DNA from 3 places in the Allobosea sp. NBC_00550 genome. Region 2 is predicted to be linked to each of the others. Evidence: riboswitches for the same ligand, from Rfam matches in the RefSeq annotation. Region 2 holds a riboswitch; each other region holds the start of a gene.
The links. A riboswitch is a leader RNA that binds a small molecule or an ion and turns the genes downstream of it on or off. The one in region 2 is predicted to bind cobalamin.
Positions count from the first base shown of each region.

Region 1: it holds a riboswitch for cobalamin, as region 2 does, so the genes downstream of both, NWE53_RS06320 (ribonucleoside-diphosphate reductase subunit alpha) here and NWE53_RS22630 (CbtB domain-containing protein) in region 2, are expected to answer to the same signal.
Region 3: it holds a riboswitch for cobalamin, as region 2 does, so the genes downstream of both, NWE53_RS07140 (TonB-dependent receptor plug domain-containing protein) here and NWE53_RS22630 (CbtB domain-containing protein) in region 2, are expected to answer to the same signal.

Region 1 is NZ_CP102772.1:1,347,911-1,351,180, reverse strand. It holds gene NWE53_RS06325 (sensor domain-containing diguanylate cyclase) at 1-1,084, shown strand, start outside; cobalamin riboswitch at 1,243-1,442, shown strand; partial or broken gene NWE53_RS06320 (ribonucleoside-diphosphate reductase subunit alpha) at 1,563-3,270, shown strand, end outside.
Region 2 is NZ_CP102772.1:4,741,540-4,744,809, forward strand. It holds gene cobW (cobalamin biosynthesis protein CobW) at 1-34, opposite strand, end outside; gene NWE53_RS22620 (DUF1636 domain-containing protein) at 39-428, opposite strand; gene NWE53_RS22625 (CbtA family protein) at 470-1,210, opposite strand; gene NWE53_RS22630 (CbtB domain-containing protein) at 1,223-1,399, opposite strand; cobalamin riboswitch at 1,436-1,635, opposite strand; gene cobU (bifunctional adenosylcobinamide kinase/adenosylcobinamide-phosphate guanylyltransferase) at 1,801-2,313, shown strand; gene cobO (cob(I)yrinic acid a,c-diamide adenosyltransferase) at 2,323-2,940, shown strand.
Region 3 is NZ_CP102772.1:1,517,733-1,521,002, reverse strand. It holds gene NWE53_RS07140 (TonB-dependent receptor plug domain-containing protein) at 1-1,754, opposite strand, end outside; cobalamin riboswitch at 1,843-2,040, opposite strand; gene NWE53_RS07135 (MalY/PatB family protein) at 2,255-3,270, shown strand, end outside.

The DNA of each region.
Region 1 (3,270 bases), 2.3 Mb from region 2:
CGTGACTTTCCTCGATGGCCACCGGCAGTGGTTCAAGTCGCGCGAGGGCTTGTCCGACTGCGAAGGAGATCGGCGTAGCGCGCTCTGCGACGTCACGATCCGCCGCGGCGAGCCGTTGATCGTGCCCGATACCCGTGCCGATCCGCGCTTCACCGACAATCCGCTCGTCACCGGCGCGCCGCATCTGCGCTTCTATGCCGGCATACCGCTGCGAGGCGAGGGCGGTCACAATATCGGCACGCTCTGCGCCATGGACACCGCGCCCCGCGCCTTCGATGGAGAGGACGTTGCGATCCTCGCCGATCTCGCCGCGATCGTGATGGACGAGCTCAGGTTGCGTCTGCTCGTGTCCACCGATGTCCTGACCGGGGCACTCTCGCGCCGCGCCTTCCGCAATGAAGCCGGCAAGGCGATCGCACTCGCGTTGCGCCATCGCCATGAGACGAGCTGTATCGCCTTCGACCTCGACCACTTCAAAACCGTCAACGATACGCAGGGCCATGCCGGCGGGGACACCGTGCTGACCGGCACCGTGGCCGCCTGCCGCGACCTGCTGCGCCAGAGCGACCTGATCGGGCGCCTCGGGGGCGAGGAGTTCGCGATTCTGCTGCCGCATACGGGGCTGCAGGCCGCTCTCAGCGTCGCGCAGAAGCTACGGGAAAGCATCGCCGCCCAGCGCTTCGAAGGCGTCGGCGGACCGTTCGCCGTGACCGCGAGCTTCGGCATCGCGGCGCTTTCAACCGCCGCATCGGATCTCGAAGCCGTGCTTCAGCAGGCTGACGAGGCGCTCTATGCCGCCAAGACCGCGGGTCGCAATCGCTGCATCGCGGCCCATGCAGGCGCTGCGAGCAACTCGCCCTTCGGTCGGCGCGTGCTCAAGGCCGGCAGCATCGTGTTCAACGGCGGCCGCTCGGTGATCGACTGCACCGTCAAACGGCTTTCCGACGAGGGCGCCAGCCTTGCCGTAATCGATTCGGCCGGCGTGCCCGGCCGTTTCAAGCTCGCGATCGAGGCCGATAATTTCTCGCGTTTCGTGCATGTGGTGCGCAAGGCTGGCCCTGAGATCGACGTTCAGTTCGCCTGAGTTGGCTCAGATGGAGCGACCGACCGGGCCGTGTTTCAGCGTGGATGCCGGCGCTTACGGCGGGCATTCGATGGCAGCTGCCAGGCCGTTCATCCTCGCTTTCCACGACGGTTTGTATCCAGCACATACGAGCAATTGACGGATGAATGGAAAAGACCGCTAAATGTAGTGGTCACGGTCTCTCGAATCGCAAGATCGAGAGCTAAGAGGGAAGCCGGTGCGAAGCCGGCGCTGCCCCCGCAACTGTTAGCGGTGAGTTCTCATCCAGCATTAAGTCACTGAGGCCGCAAGGCCTTGGGAAGACGGGCGAGAACGACGACCCGCGAGCCAGGAGACCTGCCGCGACCCTAGTTAACGTCCTCGGGCGGGGTGTCCCGGTGGTGCGCTGGCAGGTCGCGGCCTCTCGTCGTCGCGCGCCCTTTCCACGCGTCCGCCTTGGCCTTCGCCCCCAACATCTTGATCTTGGGGTTTGGAGCCGATGTCTCTTTCCGTTGAAGCCGAACGGCCTGCGCCGGCGCCGTACAGTGCCGAAACCGTCTCGCAGCCGCGCGCCGTCGCGAGCGAACCGGGCTTCCAGGTGATCCGCCGCAACGGCGCGGTCACGCCCTTCGATGCCTCCAAGATCGCAGTGGCCCTGACCAAGGCGTTCCTGGCGGTCGAGGGTTCGAGCGCCGCCGCCTCGCGCCGCATCCACGACATCGTCGCCGACCTCACCACGCAGATCGTCGCGGGCCTGACGCGCCGCGCCGATGCCGGCCGCACCTTCCATATCGAGGACGTGCAGGACCAGGTCGAACTCGCCCTGATGCGCTCCGAGCATCACAAGGTCGCACGCGCCTATGTGCTTGACCTGCTGTCGTCCTTCGATTTCATGGCCTCGACGCCGACGCTGTTCAATTCGGGCACGCTCCGCCCGCAGCTGTCCTCCTGCTTCCTGACCACCGTTGCCGACGATCTCGACGGCATCTTCAAGGCGGTGAAGGACAATGCGCTGCTCGCCAAGTATTCCGGCGGCCTCGGCAACGACTGGACGCCGGTGCGCGGATTGGGCGCCCATATCAAGGGCACCAATGGCGAGAGCCAGGGCATCGTGCCGTTCCTGAAGGTCGCCAACGACACGGCGATCGCGGTCAACCAGGGCGGCAAGCGAAAGGGCGCGGTCTGCGCCTATCTCGAGACCTGGCATGTCGACATCGAGGAGTTCCTCGATCTGCGCAAGAACACCGGCGACGACCGCCGCCGCACCCATGACATGAACACGGCGAACTGGATTCCCGACCTGTTCATGCAGCGCGTCGCGGCCGGCGGCCAGTGGACGCTGTTCTCGCCCGACGAGACGCCGGACCTGCACGGCCTCTACGGCAAGCCGTTCAAGGCGGCCTATGAAGCCTATGAGGCCAAGGCCGACCGCGGCGAGCTCAAGGTGTCCAAGCGCGTGGCAGCGCTCGATCTCTGGCGCAAGATGCTGACCATGCTGTTCGAGACCGGCCATCCCTGGATCACCTTCAAGGATGCCTGCAATCTGCGCTCGCCTCAGCAGCATGCCGGCGTCGTGCATTCGTCCAATCTCTGCACCGAGATCACGCTCAACACCTCGGCCGATGAGGTCGCGGTCTGCAATCTCGGCTCGGTCAACCTCTTTGCCCATGTGACGGCGGAGGGGCTCGACCAGGCCCGGTTGGCGAAGACGGTGAAGACCGCCATGCGGATGCTCGACAATGTCGTCGACATCAATTTCTACACGATCCCGGAGGCGCGCCGTTCCAACCTGCGCCATCGCCCGGTGGGCCTCGGCGCTGCAGACCCTGCGCCTGCCGGCGGCTTCGGAAGGCGCGGTCGCCTTCGCCGACAGCTCCATGGAGGCTATCAGCTTCCATGCGATTTCGGCCTCGGTCGATCTAGCCGCCGAGCGCGGCCGCTATCCGAGCTTCGAGGGCTCGCTTTGGTCGAAGGGCATCCTGCCGATCGACTCGCTCGATATCCTCTCGGAAGCCCGCGACGGCGATGTCGAGCTCGACCGCTCGGCGACGCTGGATTGGGAGCCGCTGCGCGAGCGAGTGAAGACCATCGGCATGCGCAATTCCAATACGATGGCGATCGCGCCGACCGCGACGATCTCCAACATCGTCGGCGTCTCGCAGTCGATCGAGCCGTCCTACAGCCAGCTCTACGTCAAGGCCAACATG
Region 2 (3,270 bases):
TCTTGCCGAGGTTGGCGGTCTGCGGAGCGTTCATAGGTTTATCCTTGCTGGCGCGCCGGCATCGGCGGCACGCGTGCGACCACGCCCTTGCGGAAGGACTGGGGCCGCTCTTTCCAGGGAACGATGCCGTTGGCGCTGGCGGCATAGGCCTCCGCCGCGCCGACGATCTCGTCGAGATGGGTTTCTGTATCCAGGTCGCCGATCAGATAGGTCCATTTGCCGTCGGCCGCGAAGGCGACGGTGCAGGGCCGCTTGCAGACGGCGAGGCATTCGACGGGCACCACCGGAATGGCACTGCCCTTGGCTGCGAGCTGCGCGGCCAGCGCTTCGGCGAGCGCCAGCCCCGGCTGGTCGTAACCCTCCGGGAGGTCGGCGCGCGCCCGTCTGCAAACCGTGCAGACATGGATGGTGAGGTCGCCCTCGGACATGTGGCTTGCCTTTCGCGCGGAGCCCGAAGGCGCCGCTATCCTCAGGCCGCGGCGGCGCGGCGGCTCACCCAGGGCCAGAGCACGCCGACCATGAAGCCGGTCGCGAGCCAGAGCGCGGCCTGGATGCCGAGCGAGAGCGCCGCGAAATGCGCCGCGACCTCGGCCGGGACCTTGCTCTCCGGCGCGGCCGGATGCGGCGCACCGACGACGTGCGGCAGCAGGATCACGACGACGGCGAGCAGCTTGAGCCAGGGCGCGTCGAAGCGCAGGAACACGAACAACCCGATGGCCGTGGCGATCGCGGTGGCGAGCCACCAGAGCTGGCGCTGTTCCAGCGCGGCGGATGCCGCGCCCGGCAGCTCCGGCGCCAGCCCCATCGCCGGCACGAGGCCGAAGGCGAGGAAGCCGCAGGCGCCCCAGATCAGGGCGCGGCGCTGATCGATCGTGTCCCCGGCCGCGATCATGCCGGCGAGCAGCAGCGCGGCGAAGCCGATCGCGGTCGCGATCGTGACCGAGCTGGTGAAGAGCGTGCGCTGGAGGCCGTCCGCCGGCTTCCATTCGGCATGCTCATGGCCGGGCGCATCGCCCGCCGGGCCATGCGCGAGGATGATTTTCGCCTCGCCGTCGAAAGCGGCGAGCGTCGGCGCTTTCAGCGCGAGCGCCGCCTCATAGGTCTCGGCCTTGAGGATAAGCGGGGTGGTGGTGACATGCTGCAGGGCGGCGACGATCAAGCCAGCCAGAAGCCCGGCCAGGATGCTGACCGTGAGAACACGCGTGACCATGATGGCTTTCCCTCAGTGGCAGGGAAAGGCGAGGCCGTGACGGGTATCGTGCGCGGCGTTATGGACATTGGTCGAGGCCGCGAAGCCGGTCGTATAGATCAGCGCGACGCCGATCGCGAGCGCGGCGGCAACCGCCTTGACGCGTTCGGAAACGCTGAGTGTGGGAGTGGAAACCGAAACCGTGTTCATCATGCTCTCCGTAGCCGCCCCGCCGGCAGCTGGTTGGATCTTTGCGGGTCGACGGCAGGTCTCCTGGCTCGCGGGTTAGACGTCCTGCGCCGCCTTCCCGGAGCGTTGGCTCCAGTGGCCGATGGCGAAGGACACCCGCTTACAGTTGCGGGGGCAGCCGCGGCATTGGGCAGAGCAAGCCCGCACCGCGTTCCCTTTTCACCTCCTCGCGGAGGCACCGTCAGCGACGATCATTAGCCTTAGGGATGCTGCTGTGCAATGCAGGGTGCGCCGCAAGCGCGTCATTCTCGGCCTTGACCCGAGAATCTCATGCAGGAAGAGGCTCGCGCGCCTCCTTCGGGGTGGGATGCCCGGGTCAAGCCCGGGCATGACGACAGGGGGCGGCGCCGAAGGACCTGCCCATGGACTTGCCCCATCTCGCCCTCATCCTCGGTGGCGCCCGCTCCGGCAAGAGCCGCCATGCCGAGTCGCTGATCGAGGCTTTGCCGGCGCCCTGGACCTACATCGCGACCGCCCAGGCCTATGACGACGAGATGCGCGAGCGCATCGCCGAGCATCGGATGCGCCGGCCCCCGGGCTGGCTGACGGTCGATGCGCCGCTCGATCTGGCGGAAGCGATCGCCGAACAGCCGGCCGGGCAGCCGATCCTCGTGGATTGCCTGACGCTTTGGCTGACCAACCTGATCCTCGCCGAACGCGATACCGCTGTTGCCGGGGCCGCGCTTATCAGTGCATGCGAGCAGGCTTCCGGCCCCATCGTGCTGGTCTCCAACGAAGTCGGCCTCGGCATCGTGCCCGAGAACGCGCTCGCCCGGCGCTTCCGCGACGAGGCCGGGCGGCTGCATCAGGCGCTTGCGGCACGCGCCGGCCGCGTGGTCTTCATGGTCGCCGGATTGCCGATGCGAGTGAAGTGAGCCGAAGACATGACGCGGGATATCGACGCTGACGAAGCCGCCCGCCACAAGGCGAAGATGGAGAAGCGCAAGGCGGTTCAGGACGCCGAAATCGCCTCCAAGACGGTCGAGAAGGGCCTGCTCATCGTCAATACCGGTCCCGGCAAGGGCAAGTCGACGGCGGCCTTCGGCCTGATCCTGAGGGCGCTCGGCCATGGCTGGCGCATCGGCGTGGTGCAGTTCATCAAGGGCGCCTGGTCGACCGGCGAGCGCAAGGCGCTCGAAGCCTTCGGCGATCAGGTCAGCTGGCACAGCATGGGCGAGGGCTTCACCTGGGAAACGCAGGACAAGGCCCGCGACATCGCCGCCGCCGAGCGGGCCTTCGCCAAGGCGAGGGAATTGATGGCCGATCCGGAGATCAGGCTGCTGGTGCTGGACGAGCTCAATATCGCCTTGCGCTACGATTACCTGCCGCTCGCCGATGTCGTGGCGACGCTCAAGGCTCGCCGGCCCGACCTCCACGTCGTCGTCACCGGTCGCAACGCCAAGCCGGAACTGATCGAGGCCGCCGACCTCGTCACCGAGATGACGCTGGTGAAGCATCACTTCGCCGCCGGCGTGAAGGCGCAGCAAGGTATCGAGTTCTGAGCCTCTTTCGGGGGGCGCAGAAAGAAGCTTGCCGTCTTTCTCGGGGTAAATCGACCCAACCCATTCCAGCAGACGAAGACGGGTAGGAGAGCGCGGGAACCCCTCTCCTGTAAGGAGAGCGGAGGGGTGAGCTGTTTGGAGGGGCATCGCTAGCCCGAGCCCAACCGCGCCGTGAGCACTCGCGTCCCTGGTCCAGCGGCCTCCACCTCATCCTGCCCGCTCCTTCCAGGAGAGGGTTCCCGCGCCTCCATTGCCCGATCGATTACCCTTGCTGGCGGACACTTGACGGAATGGGGTTCCTCTTCATATTGAATTTGAATTCAGATTCAA
Region 3 (3,270 bases), 2.5 Mb from region 2:
TAGAGCAGCGTCGCCGAGAAGGTGAGCTTGTCGGTCGGCGTCCAGGTCGCGGTTGCGCTCGCCTTGTGGCGTGGGCGGCGCAGCAATTCCTGCCGCGCAATCTCGTCCTTGGCGAGGGTGAAGGTGTAGTCGGCGCGGATGCGGAACTGGGGCGAAATCTCCAGCGCGGCGAAGGCTTCGACGCCCTTGGTCTGCGCCTTGCCGATATTGGCGTAGGAGTTGCCTGCCGTGTTGGTGACGATCAGGTTGTCGATGTCGTTCTGGAACCAGGTCCCGCCGAACTGAAGGCGCTTGTCGAAGAGCGGCTGCTCGAAGCCGATATCCCAGCCGTGGCTTTCTTCCGGGCTCAGGTTCGGGTTGCCGAAGAAATTGAAGCCGGGGCGATAGTCGATGAAGCGCTCGCTCAGCGTCGGCGCCTTGAAGCCGGTGCCGTAGCTCGCCTTCAGCTTGGTCTCGATGCCCGGGACGATGACGGCCGGCGCGATGCGATAGGTGGTGTGGCCGCCATAGCTGTCTTCATTATCGTGGCGGATGTTGGCCGCCAGGAAATAGCGGTCCTGAATATTGCCCTGGTATTCGAGATAGGCGGCCTTGTTGCCGTTGGAAGCGACGAGGCTCGCGGTGTCCAAGCGCTCGCGCTCGTATTGCAGGCCCATGATCAGGTTGTGACCCTTGGTGATCTCGATATTGCCGCGCCAGTCGAGCTTGGTGCGCTCGCCCAGGTTTTCGTTGGGCAGGCCGAGGATGCCGGTCGTGCCGTTGGCCGTTCGCGTCGCCCGGTCCTGGTTCGTGTAGGAAACGCCGAAGGTGTTGACGAAACGTCCGGCGAACGGATCCCAGACGACCTCGCCGCGTGTGAAGGCCTGTGCGTAATTCTGCAGGGAGCGATAGGGGGCGGGGCGGCTCGGGAAGCCGGTGTCGCCGGTATAGCGCAACTGCCCGTCCTGATAGCGGCCGACCCAGTTGAGCGACAGCGTGTCGCCGAGCGCGACGCCGATGCGGCCGGAATAGCTGTAGTTGTCGAAGGCATTCGGATTGATGCGGCGGCCGGGCGGGACGAGGTTCGGCGGCGTGACGTCGGTCGCATCGGTGCGGAAATGCGCGACGTTGAAGGCATAGTTGAAACGATCGTCGCCACCGCTGAAACCGGCGGACTGGTTGAAGGTGCCGTGGGAACCGGCTTCGACCCGCGCGGTCGCCCTGGGCGGCCCCTCACCGCGTTTCGTGGTGACCGAGATGACGCCGCCGATCGCATTGGCGCCGTACAGGCCGCTCTGCGGGCCACGCAGCACCTCGATGCGCTCGATGTCGTCGGTCAGCATCGAGCCGAAATCGAAGGAGCGGTTGGGCGTCGAGGGGTCGTTCGCCTCGATGCCGTCGATCAGAACCTTGACGTGATTGGAGTTGGTGCCGCGCATGAAGACCGAGGTCAGGCCGCCCGGTCCGCCTGTCTGGACGATGTTGAGGCCGGGCACGGTGGCGAGAGCCTGGGGCAGGGTGCGGCGCTGCTGCTGCTCGATCTCCCTGGCGGTGATGACGGTGACGGAGCTCGCGATCTCGCGCGCCGGGGTCGGCGTGCCGGTCGCGCTGACAACGATCTCGTCGAGCGCGAGCGGGGCGGGTGCGTTCTGGGCGAGTACCGGGGCGGAGCAGGCCAGTGCGAGGAAGGAAACGCATAGCAGCAGGCGGCCGCGTTCTGCGGCTGGAAGGGCGGGGATCACGATGGAGACCTCGGGCGTTGACGTCAGTGGCACGTCACCGCGAACGCGATCTCCCATCGCCGCGCAAAAGGCGGCAAACAGTCAAATCAGCGATCGGCGCACCCCGTCCGAACGTGTTCGCGTGTGACCACGGCTGACGGCAGGTCTCCTGGCTCGCGGGTCCATGCCCTTCGCCGCCTTCCCAGGTCCGAGGTCCCAGTGGCGTATGGCGAAAGGCTCGCCGCTTACAGTTGCGGGGGCAGCCGCGGCATGGGGTGGCTGGCCACCCGCACCGCGTTCCCTTTTGATCCCGTGAGGGAACCGTCCCGGTGACGATTACGGCGGAAAAGTGTCGTCGTCAAATAGGTTTAACCAAAGGTAAGGACGGGGGCGGGAGATCGCGCGCCATGTCGTATCCGGAGGCCAGCCGTCGCGATCGCGCCGGTTTACGCCCGCGAGCCGGCACGGCAGAACAGAAGCCACGGGCCGGGTCGGAATCACCATCTCTCGGCGCTTTCCGCGGCTTGGCCGCTCTGCTGTTGCCGAGGATGACGATGCTTAGGTTGCCGGACTTCGACGAGCAGATCGACCGCCGCGGGACCCATTCGGCCAAATGGGACACGATGGAGAAGTATTATGGCGTGGCCGCTTCCGACGGCATCGCCATGTGGGTGGCCGATATGGATTTCCGGCCGCCGCCTTGCGTCCAGCAGGCGGTCGAGCGCATGGCGGCTCACGGGGTCTATGGCTATTTCGGCGACGACCGCACCAATAGCGACGCCATCCGCTGGTGGATGAAGACCCGCCATGGCTGGGACGTGGCGTCGGAAGCGATCTTCACCACCCATGGCCTCGTCAATGGCACGGCGCTCTGCGTCGATGCCTTCACCGCGCCGGGCGATGGCGTCGTGCTGATGACGCCGGTCTACCACGCCTTCGCCCGCATCATCCGCTCGGCCGGCCGGGAGGTCGTGGAGTGCCGGCTGCGGATCGAGGAGGGCCGCTACGTCCTCGACATCGCCGGCTGGGACGCGCAGATGACCGGCCGCGAGCGGATGCTGATGCTGTGCTCGCCGCATAATCCGGGCGGGCGCGTCTGGACATGCGACGAACTCCGCGAGATCGCGGCCTTCTGCAAGCGCCACGACCTGATCCTCGTCGCCGACGAGATCCATCATGATCTGGTCATGCCGGGCGCCAGGCACACCGTCATGCCGCTGGCTGCGCCTGAAATCGCGGACCGCCTCGTGATGATGACGGCGACCACCAAGACCTTCAACATCGCGGGCGCCCATGTCGGCAACGTCATCATTCCCGACGAGCCGCTGCGGGAGCGGTTCCGCGCCCGGATGAACGCCCACGGCATCTCGCCCAATTCCTTCGGCATGGCGATGGCGACCGCCGCCTACAGTCCCGAAGGCGCGGCCTGGGTCGACCGGCTCGTGGCCTATCTCGACGGCAACAGGAAGCTGTTCGACGACGGGGTTAACACGATCCCCGGCCTGCGTTCGATGCCGCTCGAGGCGACCTATCTCGCCTGGGTCGATTTCGGCGGGGCCGGCATGGAGCC